Regions from separate parts of the Paenibacillus wynnii genome, predicted to be linked through region 2. Evidence: a T-box and tRNA genes for the amino acid it is inferred to sense, from the RefSeq annotation. Region 2 holds a T-box; the other holds one or more tRNA genes.
The links. A T-box is a leader RNA that pairs with one kind of tRNA and senses whether it is charged. The one in region 2 lies ahead of PWYN_RS26730 (valine--tRNA ligase), so its partner is inferred to be a tRNA-Val.

Region 1 (9,356 bases), 1.9 Mb from region 2:
AGGTAATAAAATCGCCATTGATCCCAATTATGCAGGTGTCCCTTCACTGGATTTCTACATGAATGGGGTGATTAAAGGAAAGCTGGATACGATCTCATCAATTATGGAACTGGTAGGTAACGGTGGGTTGCTGCTGTATGCCAATGGTGGGGATCTGGAACTGCAAAGTAGTGGTTATATCATTGTGGACGATTGGTACAAATTGAAAAACCGTAGTGGAAGAACTCTAGGAGAGGATATTTCCGAGATTTTTGATAGATTAGAGGCATTGGAAGAAGGCGGAGCTTAACGAATAACAGACGCTGTGGTATATTGGTGGAAATTGGATGAGAAGGGGATTGCTTTGAAAAAATACATTGTCGGATTCCTTGTCGGAGCTATTTTTACTGTTTCTGCTACAGCATTTGCAGATGATATTAAAAGCCTTGTTGGAAAGGCTATTCAAGGAGAAGCGCCGGTTATTGTAGACGGCCGGCAGCTGGACACGGCGATTATTGTTGACGGTAAAAGTTACGCGCCGGTCAGGTCGATAGGAGAGGCCGCCGGTTACTCTGTATCGGTTGATGGGAAGAAGATCATTTTGAAATCGGAGGTCAAAGACACGATGAAAACAACCAGTGAGAATATGAATAAACCGCGAAATCTTGAGGATGCAAATTGGGCGATAGATAAGGCTAAATCCGACATTGAACGATACAAGGAAGCAATTCAACTCTATGAGCTGAATGTCTCAGCATCCAAGACGGAAGAAGCTAAAGCGAACAATCAGCAAATGCTGGATTCATACAAGAAGCAGCTCGCCGAAGCTGAACAGAAATTGATTGATCTGGAGAAGCAAAAGGCGGAGCTGGAAAGTAAATAGCGTGCATGTAAACGGGCCCTCTTCGGAGGGCTCTTTTCGTTACAGGGTATCTGAGAGGAAGGTAGTAGGAGATGACCACCAATGAGTTTATCGATGAAATCAAAGAGCGCATTATAGCTGAGCTGCTGCCGGCTACACAGGAAGTTATGAATCAGAGATATGCGGATCGGCTAAAGCGGGCCACGTTGTCGGCTGAAGAAGCCGCTGAGTACATCGGCATTTCCAAGACGCTCCTGTACGCAATGGCCAAGGCCAGGAGCATCCCGTGGTTTCCTGTTGGCTCCCGGGGGTCGCAGAAGCCTCAGATGCGGTTTAGGCTGTCCTCGCTTGATCACTGGATGGATGAGCAGGAGCGGTTGAATTATGAGGCGCCGAAGGGCTGCTGATAGAGTGCCATGTAACTGCAGAATCTTGGCATTGTTTATTCGGGGATACTCAGAAAATTTCAGTTTCGGTCGTGGCCTATCTTCGCACAGATGAATAAGTCAGGTCTGAAATCTATCTCTTTTGACAATATTAAATAATGTGATTCGTATATTGAGAGGTGGCTAGATGAAGAAGGCAGTAATCAATGTGACCGTAAATTGTGTTCCGCATACAAAGCCGCAGCGTCTCATCGACGTTTTGGCACGGCTGATATTGAAAGAGGTTTTGCACCAAGAGGCTGAAGCTACCAGAATAACCGAAGTAATACCTGCAGTTTCCGCAGCCCAAAAAGAAAACGGAGAATCTAATCCTTGAACCTACTATAGGGTTGTTAGTGAATGTTAGTATTCAACTTATGTAAGTGCGCTTGTTTAGGCGAATAGCGATAGAGTTTCTGGCTACCCTAAAAAAAGTGAGTGGGAGAAGTATAAATACGGAGTGATGTAATGGATTACAAAACGGTGGATTTGCTCGAAGCCATTCGCGCTGATATTAAGCAGGAACTTCGTGAGGAACTATTGGCCGTGCTGCAGCCTGAAATTGAACGGCAGCTCTATTCGAACATCTTCGATATTTCCGAAGCTTGCCGATACTTAAAAGTTTCTGACAAAACCGTACGCAGAATGATCAAAGAAGATGGGCTACCCCATTTTTGGCAGAGAGGTCAAATTTTCTTTCAACAAAATTCATTAAATCGCTGGATATCTAAAAAGGAGGTAGTCAAGTGAACCAATTAACGATTTTAAATCAAAACGGACAATTGCTCGTTGACAGCCGCGATGTTGCAGAAATGACAGACGTAAGACATGGTCATCTATTAGCTAAAATTGATGGCTACATTAAGGCATTGCTAACTGAACCGAATTTTCGGTTGAGTGATTTCTTCATTGAAAGTTCGTACCAAGACAGCTGAACACAAAGTTTATGAAAACCTCAGAAAACCTAGTATTCAGCAAGCTATCAAAGGGGCTCAGGATAAGCGTGCTGCCAAGGTCGACATCACAGCCGATCCATACACGCCATTTGGCTTGCCGTCACTGTCACGAGATTGATCATCAATACCAATGGCTAAATGTCAGGGAATGAGCTTGTCTGTACCGTTGATGAGTTAGTTAGATAATCGCACAACAGCGAGGTGAAAAAAATGATGGTAAAAAAAATGTACCTTCCACCCCATCTAACCGCTAAGCAAATTTCCGAATTTACTAGCTTATCCAAGCGAAAGGTATACGTTTTAATGAGCACAAATCCTGACATTGGTGGCATTCCAAGCTTTAAAGTTGGCCCGAAGTCTGTACTAGCGGACAGGGAAGACTTCCTTTGTTGGTGGGAAAAAACCAAACGCGAAGGGCAGATTTTCCCATCGAAAGGAGCAACCGAATGAACAATTCTTCCATAATTCTCGATGAATGCACACCTGAACATTTTCGTGATCTGCTGCGGGAGATTCACATTTTAAATGCTGAATGCTCGGTCGAAATCTCCCGCAGTTCTGAAATCTTTGCTTATTGGAACGGAACCGTAAGCAATCCAGATCTTGCGTCTATTTCGGACGATCAGATCTGCATCGCATTTAAAATCGGATCAGTAAGTCTTGAACTGGATGAAGCATACATGTTCTGTTTTCATCAATCCGCTACACAAACCATTCTTTGCGCAGGCGTTCCTGGGGAGTCAGATGATAGTCCTTCGCCATACGGCATCTGGATTAATTCTCATCTTAAGGGGAGCGTACATGAATGAGCTAACTCTTTCATCTGATTTGAAGGTCATCACGGCTGAGATTAATAGCTTTAAGCAGATCGCTGGGCAATCGATTTTTGAAATCGGTAAAAGGCTCAAACACGTTAAGAAAAATGATCTTGCTCATGGAGAATGGATGGTCTGGCTTTCATCCATCGACATCGATCACAGCACGGCTCAAAAATTCATTCACGCCTACGAACAATTCGGAAACCTGGCGATGTCGCCAACTTTGCAGGTTGGGAAAATATTCGAAATGCTTGCGCTGCCTGAATCGGATGATTGGGCGATACATGAGAAAGCGAGGTGTAAGAGTGATGTCAATCGAAAAGGCAATTGCTGATATCGTAGCCGAGCATGTTGCAGAAGCAGAAAAGCGGATATTGGAACGGTTGTCCGTAGCATCGGACCGTTGGTGCAGATGGAAGTAAGAATCCCCGATACTTGTTCAGCTCGGTCAGCCTTGATCGGTGGAAGCGAGAAGAGGAAGAGCGGAACTATTGGCCGAAACGATGACAAGTCTGAGAACGGAATATTGCGTTTTCGGACCTTCTGAATCGGAAGGTTAGATCCGTTGTGAGAGGAGGTTTAACTTTGATCCAGGAAGAGGCCTTCGAGTTGTTTGTCCAGGCCATTGAATTAATGAAACTGGAGATTAAGAAGCAGGTACTCGCAGAAATCGCATCATACCAGCATGGAGACTTAATGACGATCCCACAAATGGCAGAGCGCATGCAGATTAGTGAGCGTAAAGCGTATGAGATGAGGAAACAAACCGGCTTTCCTTCTTACAATTTTGGAGAGCGGCAGATCCGGGTGATATGGTCAGAAGTTATGCAATGGGCAAAAAAGCAAGCAGAAGAAGAGTACGTGCGTCAACTGAAATAATGCTAGTTAACGCGCATAAGATCGCTGTTTCTTTTTACCAAATTTCTCTGTATAATACGTGTTGAAGGCACAGATTAGAAAAAAGGAGTGAAAAACATGGAGAATGAAGTTCATAAATTAAGCCCTTTATTAAGAAAAATTCTTCATGTTTTATCATGTTTTGGTTCTTATTTGATTGCCTTAGGCGTTTGTTGGATGGTTCAAATTTTCACTATCGGATTAATACCTCTAGTTCAAAGACCTAAGGTATTGGGGCTCCCGATATATTTCTTTGTAAGCTTAATAATTGCCCATTTTATAGTGAGAAAATATGTGAAAATAAATTCGCCTTACGAATGATCTTCTGGTTCTCCATCGACCGGAAGATTTTTTAATTCTTTTGGAGGAATTACATCTAGTTTTCTGAAGATTTGATTTTGTACTTCAAGCATTTTAAGTTGCTGACTATCCGAGTGCTTTCGAAACTTCAACCATTTTTCTAGTAAGCCGTCAGAACAAAATCCGTTGATCTCTTATTGAGATTTTAGCGGATTTTCAAGTTCTTTATTAGGGCTTGCCAAATAGTTTCACATCAAAATAACATCAATGGAACGTTTGTCACGCTGTACCATACAATTCCAACGTTTTGTACCAACAAAAAAAGCCTTGAATATCAAGGCTTTCATGATCTGTACTATATAGGACGGATGGGATTCGAACCCATGACCCCTACCCTGTCAAGATAGTGCTCTCCCGCTGAGCTACCGTCCTGCAACGAAATTTATAATACCATAGGAATAATGTTGAATGCAATTGTTTTTTAGTCAGTCCCCGTATGTCATGCACTTTCATAAGTACATAATGGCCTAGCCTAACCGCATATGATTTCTCGATCTGTTTAATTACCTGAACGTTATTGGAAATTGAATGAGAAGGAGAGAAACGGCCATGTATCCGTCTTACCCGTATTATAGTTCGGAGGTCCAATGCAAGAACGTTCCGCTTACATTCCCCCCGCAAGAACAGAGGAGGCAGCCGGGCTTTGAATACTTAATGGTTCCTCGTCCCATCTCGGAGAATCCATGTTATATAGGAAGCGGCAAGCTAAGTAACAAAGTTGCTCTTATTACAGGCGGGGACAGCGGGATAGGCCGTGCTGTCGCGATCGCCTTCGCTAAAGAAGGGGCAGATATAGTTATTGTTTATTATGATGAGCATCAGGATGCTGCTGAGACAAGACAGCGAATCGAACAACTTGGAAGAAAATGCTTAACCATGGCCACGGATCTAAAGGAAGAGGAAAACTGCAAGTCCGTTGTTGTAAAAGCAGTGGAGGCCTTCGGGAGAATTGATGTTCTTGTGAATAATCACGCCGTCCAGTTTCCTCAGCAGAGTATTCTTGATATCACAAGTGCCCAATTGGATATGACGTTTCGGACGAATGTTCTATCCTATTTTTATATGACTAAAGCGGCTCTGCCCCATATGAAGGCTGGCAGTTCTATCATCAATACGGCATCTGTGACCGCATATCGGGGAGAGAAAACGTTAATTGATTACTCATCCACGAAAGGGGCAATCGTATCGTTTACTAGAGTTCTTTCACTTTCATTAGTAGATCAGAAAATTCGAGTGAATGGAGTAGCCCCAGGCCCCATTTGGACACCCTTAATTCCGGCAAGCTTCCCGGCAGAAAAGGTTAAGACCTTTGGAACAGAGGTGCCGATGAAACGGGCAGGTCAGCCTTTTGAATTAGCACCGGCTTATGTATACCTGGCCTCAGATGATTCTGCCTATGTATCGGGGCAAATTCTTCATGTTGGCGGAGGAGAGATGGTGGAATCATAGGGGCAGTTGTCCTCTACAGAAGCTGCTGCTTTCGATTTCTTTTGGCACGATACATGGCTTTATCTGCATTATTCAGAATAGTATCTTCGTCTTGTCCATCATCTGGATAAAAGCTATAACCCATACTCATTTTAACAGTGAGGCTTTTATCCTTATATTGTAGATCGGTGTGCAAGAACTTTGTTTCTAACTGCTGGAGGGTAACCTGTATATATGAAATAGACGGAATGGGACTTAGGAAAAATACAAATTCATCTCCGCCTAATCTTGCCGCTACGCCCTTTTGGCCTACAACCTCCTTGATCAAGTGTGCGGTATGCCGCAGCACCTCATCTCCTGCCTCATGCCCATATCTATCGTTCGTATCCTTGAAATCATCTAGATCGATAAGGATAACTGCCAAATGATGACCAAGCGACTTAGCCTCATTGATAGCTTCAGCCAGCTTTTCGTAGAAGTACCTCCGGTTCGGAAGAAGGGTCAATGGATCATGGTAAGCGAGGAAAACAATTTGTTTCTGATTCTCCTTCTGTAAGGTTATATTTCGAATGATCAAAATGACATGGGGCTGATTATCCACAGAGACATAATCACCATCAATTAGAACGTCTAAAAATGTGTCCCCATTTTGAATGGATGTCTCCAGCTCCTTAATTTCCTGTCTTTTCTTCAGACTGTTACTAAGCTCTGCACTAGCTAAAGCGTTCAGTACCGCATGATCCAGATCAATATGATTGAGCATTAATCTGGCGCTGGGATTGGCCTCCTTTATAATGCCCGAAATTTCAATAAGCAATATAGCTGCAGGGTTGAGGTTGAACAGCTTCTCGTACCTTTGATTATTGAAGTTCAGAAACTCATATTTTTTCATGGCAAGCTGGAGAAGGAAGCACCATATAATACCTGCGTATAAATAGGGGAAAGGGGGAATCTTTTCTCCAAATCGGAAGTATCCGAATATAGCAGTCCAACCTAGGGTCAGAATAGTGCCTACAATCATCAAATTAAAAATCGCTTTATATTCTGGTGAGCCTGCACTCGACTTAGCTTTGAATAGAATGAACAAGGTTAGAGCGCTAATTAGAATGCTGACGGTCAGCCCCGCATAATAAGCAGAGTTAAAGACTGGCCATTTCCAAACTCCGGCTGTTATGAATTTTTGGGACGATATGTAATTTTTGTTACTGATTAAATTGATGGGAATGATCAGAAGATGGACATAAAAAATATACGGGTTCAATAGCTTAGGTAAGCGCTTGTCCATCCTTGTTATTTTGGCAAAGAAGTGAAATCCAAGTCCTGGAAGCATAATACCTATACTAGAAAACATTATTGCAGTTAATGGAGGACTATAACTAATAGGCAGTAAGAATCGGATGTACTCTTCGAGGAATAGCAGGAAATAGCATCCGGTAATCAGGCTAACTAGCCTATGTTCAGTTTTTTTGGGATTACGCACCAGGACATCAAGACCCATATAGAAAAAGAACAGCATAGGGAGTAAATAAACGACTAAGGTTAATAAAACTTCCGACAGGTTCATTCCTATTGTCCCCTTCCATTTGGGCGCTTATGCCGAAAGTAAAGCTGCAGAGCCGTATAGTAGTATATTAAATTAAAGTGTCGTGTTTTGTCGATTTTAAAATTTAAATAATACTTGATCATAGATGACAGCTTGTATAGTTCGGTACCTTCATGAGGAACATATAACAGGAATTGAAATTGAATAGAGGGAGGCAAAACCATGGAGCATACCAACATACCGGATAAAAATTTAATCAATACTGTTAAAGAGCTGGAGCAAGAACCAGTGAACAGCCACCAGGCCCAGCAGATGCAGCAGGATAAGAATGATCGCCGTAAAGAAATGATCAAGGATCTGGATGAAGTTGTTAAATTCAAAAACAACGATCAACATCCCCATAGATGATAAGTCCAACGGCTGTCTTTCATATGCTCAATCGTTAATATTCAGCCAAACAAGAGACCTCGACTGCAAATTTGCTGAGGGGTCTCTTGTTTATTTTAGTCAGGGTTCGCGCACCTTCCCCGAAGAGGAAAAGTCTAAGTGGTTATGTTAAAATAAAAGTTGCAATTAACTTTGAACTGGAGGAGTCGCTGTGGAGGTAGATCGCACCCAATGGTGGAGACTTGTTTTGAGATTCCTGTTTTTGTTTGGATTTCATAGATAAATTTAAAGATGAAGGAGTTAGAGAACTTGCCGCAAAATGAATCGAAAAAAAATAATCTAAACCCGCTAAAATGGTTAGGCGGCGGTGCTGCTTTTTTATTAGTTAAAGGAAAGGCTCTTTTATCCATTCTTAAATTCAGTAAGATTGTCGGCCCTCTTCTTTCAATGATGGTTTCGATTTGGGCTTACGCTCTTATTTATCCGTGGGGTTTCGCTACCGGATTTGTACTGCTCCTGCTTGTTCATGAGTTGGGTCACGTCATTGCGGCCAAGCAGAAAGGTCTTCCGGTCAGTGCTCCGCTGTTTATACCTTTCGTCGGTGCTTTAATTGCTATGAAAAAGCGTCCGCTGGATGCCAAGACGGAAGCTTATATTGCCTTTGGCGGTCCTGTGCTCGGTACATTGGGGGCAGTAGCCGTTTTTGGAGCAGCCTATTATATGGATAGTCCGTTGCTGTTTTCACTTGCTTATATTGGTTTCTTTCTGAATTTAATTAATTTGCTGCCGATCCATCCGCTGGACGGAGGCCGTATTGCAATCGCGGTTACACGCTGGTTATGGTTGGTTGGACTTGTAGGCGGTCTGGTCGTTATTATTTATTTAAAATCCATCTTGTTCTTTATCATTTGGGCACTATTTGCTTATGATCTGTTTAACAAGTATATCCGGCGACGCAAAAAGAGTGGGCTGCAGTCCATTACGAGAGGATTTTTAATTCCAGTGGAGCCTTTGCTGGCGGAGGGGTATCTAATTCCGGGACCCGAGCATCGAAGAGATCTGCCTTTCAGCACTTATAGTGATATGAATCAACAGCAGTACGTTACAACACAATGGGAAGGCCTGAAGTTTGAAGGTACAATGCCTCTTCCGGTGCAAGGGTTAATCCATAAAGTCAAAGTTATAGGTTTGGAAAAGGTGTTATTGGAAAATGGTTTGCATCTCAAAATGCATTTGGAGGTACAACTTACAGTCTTTGATAATGAAAAATACTACGATGTACCTGTCAACGCACGCTGGAAGTACGGCACGGCTTATTTTCTCTTGGCTGGATTCTTAGCCGGTATGATGTATTTGGTGCATACTGTAGGCAACGTGTAATTTGTAAACATCCGAATGTTTTAGAATGACCCAAGTCGTCAAAGCTGTTAACGATAAGTTGCAGCAGGTGATGACGAAAGGGGTTAATAATTTTGCCGAACAAAACAGGATGGTTCTTAGCAACGTATGTATTTATGATGTTGGTGCTTGCAGGGTGTTCCAAAGAGGAGCAGGCCCCGGTGTATACAGAACTAAGAGAGATGCCGTCTATGAAAGAAAGTTTGCATACAGACACCCGTTACGAACCGTTGACTCCGGTTATGCAGGATGTATATGATCGGTCCATACCTGAAGATGTCTACTCCACCGATTAAGGTCGGA
Region 2 (9,356 bases):
GCTGTGGAAGGCTCTCATGATGGGGTATGGGAATGTCCTGATTTGATTGAGCTTCCAGTGGACGGCAGTGTGGACCAGACCCAATGGGTTCTGATTGTTAGTATCGGTGATGATCCGCAGTTCGCGGAAGGGTCGAGAACCCAATATTTTATTGGAAGCTTTGATGGCAGTGTGTTCATAAATGAAGCATCCCCTGATACTGTAATATGGCTGGATCATGGGCGAGATAATTATGCGGGTGTGACTTGGTCGGATGTTCAAGCAACGGATAATAGCAAGCTGTTTATAGGCTGGATGAGCAACTGGAAATATGCAAATCTCACTCCGACTATAAGTTGGAGAAGTGCGATGACGCTGCCCCGCACACTTCATTTGAAGACCGGAACAGCTGGGGTCAGATTGGTGCAGGAGCCGATTTCCGAGCTGCGGATGCTGCGGATGGAAGGGTTAAGCTGGAATGATGCAACCATCTGTTCAGGTCAAAATCTACTATCCGGCCTTGACTATGAGTACTATGAGATTGAATGTGAGATCGATTTGGGTGATGCGGAAGAAGTGGGCTTCAAGCTTCGGAAATCATCGCATGAGGTAACGATTGTCGGTTATAACACTATATCTCAGACTTTGTTTGTTGACCGCACCCATTCGGGAGAATCCGGGTTCCACGAGGCGTTCCCATGTAAGCATGGGGTACAGATGGACACTAAGAATGGACACTTAAAACTTCATGTCTTTGTAGATCATTCTTCTATAGAAGTGTTTGCTATGGATGGAGAGATCGTGATCACAGATCAAATTTTTCCGGACCCATCTAGTACAGGTATGGAGATGTATGCAAAAGGGGGAGAAGCCAAGGTAGTATCACTCTCGCTTCACCCGTTGAAGTCCATTTATTCGCTGGCTGCAATATCAGGCTAAATATAAGAGATGAGAACACCTCCAGCTGTTACATAGTGGAGGTTTTTTTAAGAGAGGTGGAACTGAGAATGCGTATTGGTGCTATTGAAGCGGGCGGTACTAAATTCGTCTGCGGAATCGGAAATGAACACGGAGAAATTATGGATCGTATTCATTTTCCAACAGAACAGCCTGAACCGACCTTGGAAAAGGTCATTGCTTATTTTCAAGCCAAAAAAGTGGATAGTATCGGCATTGGAGCTTTTGGACCTATAGATATAGATCGTTCTAGTCCCAATTACGGATATGTGACAACGACACCGAAGCCAGGTTGGGCAGGGTTTGATTTTGTAGGGACGCTTAAGAACTTATTTCCTGTACCCTTCGAATGGGATACGGACGTTAATGCAGCAGCTCTTGGTGAAGCTACTTGGGGAGCGGCCAAAGGACTGGATAGCTGCGTATACTATACCATTGGGACTGGAGTCGGCGTTGGCGTCTATGCGGAAGGTAAATTAATTCATGGACTCATGCATCCTGAAGGCGGTCATGTCTTGACAAGACGGCATCCGGACGATCATTTCGCTGGAGTTTGCCCCTATCATGGCGATTGCTTAGAAGGTATGGCTGCGGGACCCGCACTGGAAGCACGATGGAAGGCCAAAGGATACGAGCTTCCCAGAGACCATCAGGCATGGGCAATTGAAGCTTTTTATATTGCACAGGCAGTAACAGGTATGATTTTGACGGTCTCGCCGAAAAAAATTATCCTGGGTGGAGGTGTTATGAAACAAATCCAGTTATTCCCGTATGTCCGTGAAGAAGTCAGAAGGAATTTGAACGGGTATGTGGGTGCTAAAGAGATTATTTCTGATATCGATCATTATATTGTCCCTCCAGGATTAGGGGATAACGCGGGACTCTGCGGTGCACTGGCGCTTGGGGTAAAGGCACTCCATAACGCTTAACCTCATCTCTTCCGCACCGTGGAGCTTAAATCACCATCGTTGTGATAACTGGAGTCAAATTTGTCATGTGTCCCTTTTTTATGCATATACATGAGTGGAGTAATAGTTTGGGCTCATGCTCTGGGCTTGTCTCAGGGTTAGATTATGCCAAGAAGGAGGACATTTCCCGTGTTTGACCAGTCCCACGGCTTGCGGTTTGATATTTATGAACGCATTCATCTGTCGGAAGAGCTTCCGGGAATCGCTGAACTGGAAGAGGTTGAACTTCTCCCGGAAATCCAGGTAATTCAGCGGGAGGACCGGGCAGAGCTGTATGGACAGCTGCTGCTGACGGGCCTTTACCGGAGTGAAGAAGATAGGATAGAGAGGCTTGAACACGCCATTCCTGTTGAGATTACGGTTCCGCTGACCCGGGTCAGCTCGCTTGAAGACATAGGGGTGGAAATTGAGAATTTCGATATTGATCTCCTTACGATGCGCAGTGTGAATATAACAGGTGTACTTTCGCTACGCGGGATCGGCGGTACAGAAGCTGTACCTGTATGGCAGCAGGAGGAATACACAGTTGCTTATACTCCGGAAGATGGGGAACGCGTTGCTGCCGAACCTATAGATACTCATGAACGCGAGGGTGATGCCCTGTATGAGAATTCTCTCTGGACGTTTGGTGAGGGGACCTTTGATGAACCTGTCGAAGACCATAATCCTAGTGTAGAAGCTGTTGACCTTCAGGTGACGACGACTCCCGTTATCCCGGAACAGAGCAGAGAAAATGAACTCATTGTTCATACGCACAGTTTAAATGAGGACCCAAGCGGAATACAGCCGAATATAAGAGATTACTGGAAAAAGACAGAAGCCTGGAATCTAGGTGCATCCTTCAATGAACGTAAGGACAGTACCGTTGCAGATGAAGTTGAGGTAGCTACTATAGATGTCTATGAAGCGGACAATATCTCTATGGAGGAGAATGTTCATCATGAGGCTCCTTCCCAAGTAGAAGATGCATCCGACTTCACTCCTATAGCGGAAAATGACTTTATAGAGGCAGCCGAATCAATTCCTGTTCCTGTTCCGGTTCCGGAAGAAAAAGCAGATCTCAAAATAGCCTTGGGAAGCAAGAAGGAACCGAAGGCGGAAGACAAGGAACCGATTACTTTCTCAACGCTCTTGAACTCCAGCCGCGACCGTAAGATCCAGGAAAATCTTCATGTCGAGGAAGTGACTACTGCCGCAGCGGTAGCCTCTCCGGATTCCGGAAATGACAAGGAATGGAAAAACAGATTTATCGGCGGCCAAGAAAGCGCAAATCTGTTCCGTAAGGTCCGTCTCTGTATTGTCCAGCGGGAGGAAACACTCGACACGATTGCCGATAAGTATCAGCTAAGCGCACGGGAGCTGATCATGTATAATCGGTTATCGGGTCAAAACGTGGAGGAAGGTCAAGTCTTGTATATTCCTTAATGGATTCGTACCCAGGTTGACTTAAGCTTGACTCTAAAGGTATTATGGAGTAAGCAATACTAGTCAAAGACTGGGAATGGGAAGAGTAGGCAGTCAGCCCTTCAGAGAGCGGAATTATTAGTAGCTGTGAAATTCCGCAGGATGCATGTCAGCCGAAGTCGCCCTGGAGTCGCCTGTCTGAATCTGTCATCCTATTCATGAATGACAGGGTAGGATATGGCCGGTCGCAGCCGTTACCCTGCATGAGTGTCGCGCTATGCCGCTGGAACCTTAAGGAACCATGAGCGGAGTTTTATTCTTTATTGGCGCGAAACAAAGGTGGTACCGCGAAAGAATGGCCTTTCGTCCTTTGAGACGAGGGCCTTTTTGTGTTTTTTAGAGTATCTTTTTCCACGAAATATGAGAAAGTGACGGAGGTATCAGAGAATGGCTGACCAAGACAACTTAACCTCGGCAGAATTGCCGAACCTGCAAGATACGACGGAAGATCAAACCGTAGCCAATGAGTCGAAAAGTGATATGCCGACTACATACGACCCTAAAGCGGCGGAACAGAAGTGGTATTCGTATTGGACCGAGGGCGGATACTTCCGTGCGGGCCAGCGACCGGATGCACAGCCTTACAGTATTGTAATCCCGCCTCCAAATGTAACCGGAATGCTCCACATCGGACATGCGCTGGATTTCACTTTACAGGATATCCTGATTCGTACGAAGCGGATGCAGGGCTTTGATACCTTATGGCTGCCGGGAACAGACCATGCGGGTATCGCCACACAAACAAAGGTAGAGCAGAAGCTACGCCAACAGGGCATATCCCGGCATGATCTGGGACGTGAGAAATTCCTGGACCAGGTGTGGGAATGGAAGGAACAATACGCAGAAACCATCCATGAGCAGTGGGCCAAGATGGGCCTTTCACTGGACTACTCACGCGAGCGTTTTACCCTTGATGATGGCTTGTCCAAAGCGGTACGCGAGGTGTTCGTGAAGCTCTATAAAAAAGGCCTGATTTACCGCGGCAAACGCATTATTAACTGGGACCCTGCTGCCCGTACGGCATTGTCTGATATTGAGGTTGAATATAAAGAAGTTAACGGACACTTGTATCACCTTCGTTACCCGCTGAAAGACGGAAGCGGCTATATTACCGTAGCAACAACACGTCCGGAGACCATGCTGGGTGATACCGCAGTAGCTGTACATCCGGAGGACGACCGCTACAAGGATCTGATCGGCAAAACTTTGATCCTGCCTATTATCGGCCGTGAAATTCCGATTATTGCCGATGATTATGTAGATAAGGAATTTGGCAGCGGCGCCGTTAAGATTACACCGGCTCATGATCCAAATGACTTTGAAATGGGCCTTCGGCATAACCTTCCACAGATCAATGTGATGGATGAGAGCGGTACGATGAATGAGGAAGCGGGACCTTACCAAGGCCAAGACCGCAGTGAATGCCGTAAAGCCATCACGGCTGATCTTAAAGAGCAGGGTGTTCTGATCTCTATTGAAGATCATGTACATCAGGTAGGTCATAGCGAACGCTCAGGTGCTGTTGTTGAGCCTTATCTGTCAACACAATGGTTCGTAAAAATGAAGCCGTTGGCTGAAGTGGCAATCGATGCTCAGAAGGATGGTAAAGGCGTTAATTTTGTTCCGGATCGCTTTGAGAAAATCTACTTGAATTGGATTGAGAATGTACGCGACTGGTGTATTTCCCGCCAGCTGTGGTGGGGCCACCGAATCCCTGCTTGGTACTCAGAATCTACGGGTGAGCTTGTAGTTGCCCATGATGAAGAGGAAGCACGGAGAATCAGCGGTCTGGATGATTTGAAGCAGGACGAGGATGTACTGGATACGTGGTTCAGCTCGGCGCTTTGGCCGTTTTCAACCCTTGGCTGGCCGGACGAGAGCAGCAAGGACTTCGAACGTTTTTATCCGAATAATGTACTTGTTACGGGCTACGACATCATTTACTTCTGGGTTGCCCGTATGATCTTTACAGCTATGGAGTTCACGGGAGAGAAGCCGTTTGCTGATGTGTTGATGCACGGTCTGGTACGCGATTCCGAAGGGCTGAAAATGTCCAAATCGCTGGGCAACGGCGTTGATCCGCTGGAAGTTATCGAGAAATACGGTGCGGATGCTATGCGTTATATGATTTCCACCAGTAGCACTGCAGGTCAGGACCTTCGTTTCCGCTGGGAGCGGGTGGAGCAGGCGCGGAATTTTGCCAACAAGATCTGGAATGCTTCACGCTTTGCCCTTATGAATCTTGAAGGGGTAACCTTTGAAGATATCGACATTACAGGGGAGCTTAGCACGGCTGATCGTTGGATTTTACACCGTCTGAACGAAACTTCCCGTGATATTACGCGTCTAATGGATTCGTACGAGTTCGGAGAGATTGGCCGCCAGCTGTACAACTTTATCTGGGACGATTTATGCGACTGGTACATTGAATTTGCGAAGCTTTCACTATATGGCACTAACCCTGCAGCCAAGGCCAAGACTCAATCCGTCCTTGCATACACCCTTGACCGGACGCTGCGCTTGATTCACCCGTTCATGCCGTTCATCTCCGAAGAGATTTGGCAGCATTTGCCGCATAACGGTGAGACTATTACACTGGCAGCTTGGCCTGAGTACGACACTGCACTGGAGAACACTGAAGCTGTGGCGGAAATGAACCTATTGATGGACGTGATCCGAGCCGTTCGGAATATCCGTGCAGAAGTGAATGTTCCAATGAGTAAGAAGGTTGAGTTGATCGTTAAGGCCAGCAATGCTGAAACCTTGAGCATCATCAACCGCAATGACAATTACATCAGCCGATTCTGTAATACTTCTTCGTTCGAGGCAGGCTTGAATCCAGAAACACCGGATAAGGTAATGTCTGCTGTGGTTACGGGTGCGGAGTTACTTCTGCCGTTGTCCGGTCTGATTGATATTGAACAAGAAATTGCCCGTCTGGAAAAAGAAGTGCAAACCCTGAACAATGAGGTTGAGCGCGTGGAGAAAAAGCTGGGCAATCAAGGCTTCGTTGCCAAGGCGCCGGCTAAAGTCATCGAAGAGGAACGGGCTAAGCAAGCCGATTACTCCGCCAAACGGGAAAAGGTGCTTGCCCGTATTGCAGAGCTGAGAGGATAAGGGATATGGGAGATATACTCGGGGGCAGTGGATCTGCCCCTTTAGGGACCTATACAGAGGCTGTCGACTGGATTAACAGCCTCATTCCATTCGGAATTCGTCCAGGATTGGAACGGATCGAGAAGCTTATGGAAAAGCTGGAGAATCCGCAGCGCAGACTGAAGTTCATTCATGTTGCTGGGACGAACGGGAAAGGTTCGACCTGTGCTTTTTTAACAAGTGTGTTAATTCAAAGCGGGTACTCGGTGGGTACATTCACATCACCGTATATTACTAAATTTACGAACCGTTTTCAGTATAACGGTGAGGATATCCCTGAGGAAACACTGACCAAACTGTCTAATATCCTGCATCCCCTGGTGAATGAAATGGCTGAGTCTGAGCTAGGCTCTCCTACGATGTTTGAAGTAGCGACAGCACTTGCTATCCTCTACTATTCACAGGAGTGTTATCCAGATGTTGTCGTATGGGAGACAGGGCTTGGGGGAAGGCTTGATGTAACGAATATCGTATTCCCGATCGTGTCGGTGATTACAAATGTGGGCTATGACCATACGGATGTCCTTGGCGATACGCTGGAGCAGATTGCATCGGAAAAAGCCGGGATCATTAAGCCCGGTGTTCCTGTAATCAGTTGTGTTACTCAACCGGAAGCGGTGGCGGTTCTTAAGGAAAAAGCATCAGCATGCAGAACCAGTCTGTATCTTGCCGATGAAGATTTTAACTATGAAATTACCGGAATTGAGAACGGCCTGCAGTCCTTTACTTTCAAAGGACCGTTTCGGTCACTGGATATAGACATTGCAATGAAAGGCGTGCATCAATGTACCAATGCAGCCGGAGCAATGATGGTTCTTGAAGTGTTGCGGCAATACCTGGCTTTTATGCTGGACGACGAAGATGTTCTTAAGGGATTTCGCGATACTTTTTGGGCCGGTAGGCTGGAAGAGATAAGCTCTTCCCCGCGGATCGTACTGGATGGAGCGCATAATCCCGAGGGTGCAGAAAGTCTGGCGAAGAGCCTGCCTATCTTCTATAAATACAGCAAATTAAATTTGCTGATGGGCATGCTGTCAAACAAGCATCATGAATCCTACCTAGAGCATATACTACCTATAGTGGATACGCTCATCCTGACCGAACCGGATTTCCGGAAGAAAATGGACGCGGATAACCTGCATGAAATCGTGGAAAGTCTGCGGGGAAAATATGCCAAAGAGCATTTGGAAATTATAGTAGAACGTGATTGGGGCAAAGCGCTGCAACTGCTGAAGACGATAACAGCTGAGGACGACCTTGCCGTCGTTTCCGGTACGCTGTATTTAATCGCCGATGTGCGCAGCACACTTTTGCAGCAACCCGATTCTGAAAAAGGCTGGTGACAACTGTTGGATACTACTGAACGTGTTCATTTTATAGGGATCGGCGGTTACGGGATGAGCGCGATTGCCCGAGTAATGCTGGAGATGGGATATACCGTCACAGGCTCGGATGTAGCTGCTCAGGAACTAACGGAGAAGTTAATTGCTAAAGGTGCAAAAGTATATATCGGACATACCGCGGAGCAGGTTAAGGGAGCAGATTTGGTGGTCTACTCTACTGCTTTGTCCAATGATAATGTGGAATGGGTGGAAGCGGAGCGGTTGAATATTCCGATTATCCACCGTTCCCAAATGCTTGCACGTCTGCTTAACCAGCGCAAGGGTGTTGCTGTTGCAGGTGCTCACGGAAAGACAACCACCTCATCGATGATTGCTCTGGTGATGGAGGATTGCGGTGTTGATCCTACCTACATTATCGGTGGAGAAATTATGAATGTAGGTACGAATGCAAAGGCAGGACAAGGGGAGTTTGTAGTCGCTGAAGCTGATGAGAGTGATGGCTCATTCCTTCAATATCATCCTTGGCTCGGAATCGTTACCAATATTGAAGCGGATCACCTTGAGAATTACGGCGGTGATTTCAATAGACTCAAGGCAGCATACGTACAGTTCATGAATCATCTTGCTGAAGATGGAACTGCCATCGTATGTGTGGATGATGAGAATGTAATCTCTCTCTTGCCTGAGGTGAAAGGTAAAGTGATTTCTTACGGAATTCACTCCAAGACCGCTGATTATGTGGCTACCGACATCGTGCTCGGAGACCGCCAGGTCTCATTTACCATGACCGGATATGGAGAGGTTCTTGGACAGATTGAATTGTCTGTTCCCGGGCAGCATAACCTGTACAATGCCATGGCGACGGTAATCGCTTGTCTGAAAGCAGATATTCCTTTTGCAGCTATCGCTGCAGCAATTGTGAAATTTAACGGCGCCAAACGTCGTTTTCAAGTACTCGGTGAAGTGAATGAAATTCTAGTGATCGATGATTATGCTCATCATCCTACAGAAATACAGGCGACCATCAGCGCGGCAAAAGCAACCGGCAAACGTATTATTGCCGTGTTCCAGCCTCAACGCTATACGCGTACCTTCTTCCTGCTGGATGCATTCAGCCGTGCCTTTGCGGAGGCGGATGAGGTGATTATCACTGATATCTATTCACCTGCGGGAGAGAAGCAGATCGAAGGAGTTACTTCTGCGAAGCTGGTAGAACTGATTATTCAGAACAGCAATGCAGGGGCACGTCATTTGCCATGCAAAGAGGAAGTTGTGGCCGATCTTCAGGATCGTGTCGCTCCAGGAGACCTCGTAATAACCATGGGTGCGGGTGATATTTGGAAGGTAAGTCATGCCTTGGCTGATTATTTAAAGACTCGATAGAAATACACATATGCTTGTGTCATATTAAGCGTATTCCCTTCTGCAATGTAGAAGGGAATACGCTTTTTTTATGATTTTTTAAGTTGGTGAATGTGTCGTTTTTAGG

Region 1: it has a tRNA-Val gene. The T-box ahead of PWYN_RS26730 (valine--tRNA ligase) is inferred to sense a tRNA for this amino acid. The anticodon was not compared.

What each region holds. Positions count from the first base shown of each region.
Region 1 is NZ_JQCR01000003.1:524,784-534,139, forward strand. It holds gene PWYN_RS17610 (hypothetical protein) at 1-289, shown strand, start outside; gene PWYN_RS28240 (hypothetical protein) at 344-862, shown strand; gene PWYN_RS17620 (helix-turn-helix domain-containing protein) at 934-1,248, shown strand; gene PWYN_RS17625 (hypothetical protein) at 1,415-1,603, shown strand; gene PWYN_RS17630 (helix-turn-helix domain-containing protein) at 1,735-2,016, shown strand; gene PWYN_RS29640 (Rha family transcriptional regulator) at 2,013-2,201, shown strand; gene PWYN_RS29785 (MerR family transcriptional regulator) at 2,433-2,672, shown strand; gene PWYN_RS17645 (hypothetical protein) at 2,669-3,031, shown strand; gene PWYN_RS17650 (DUF3102 domain-containing protein) at 3,024-3,374, shown strand; gene PWYN_RS30060 (helix-turn-helix transcriptional regulator) at 3,626-3,919, shown strand; gene PWYN_RS17660 (hypothetical protein) at 4,016-4,258, shown strand; tRNA gene PWYN_RS17665 (tRNA-Val) at 4,598-4,669, opposite strand; gene PWYN_RS17670 (SDR family oxidoreductase) at 4,847-5,746, shown strand; gene PWYN_RS17675 (sensor domain-containing diguanylate cyclase) at 5,760-7,289, opposite strand; gene PWYN_RS17680 (hypothetical protein) at 7,491-7,676, shown strand; gene PWYN_RS17685 (site-2 protease family protein) at 7,947-9,035, shown strand; gene PWYN_RS17690 (hypothetical protein) at 9,128-9,349, shown strand.
Region 2 is NZ_JQCR01000003.1:2,432,454-2,441,809, reverse strand. It holds gene PWYN_RS26745 (glycoside hydrolase family 32 protein) at 1-918, shown strand, start outside; gene PWYN_RS26740 (ROK family protein) at 987-1,865, shown strand; gene PWYN_RS26735 (LysM peptidoglycan-binding domain-containing protein) at 2,034-3,329, shown strand; T-box leader at 3,393-3,682, shown strand; gene PWYN_RS26730 (valine--tRNA ligase) at 3,849-6,485, shown strand; gene PWYN_RS26725 (bifunctional folylpolyglutamate synthase/dihydrofolate synthase) at 6,491-7,867, shown strand; gene murC (UDP-N-acetylmuramate--L-alanine ligase) at 7,874-9,250, shown strand.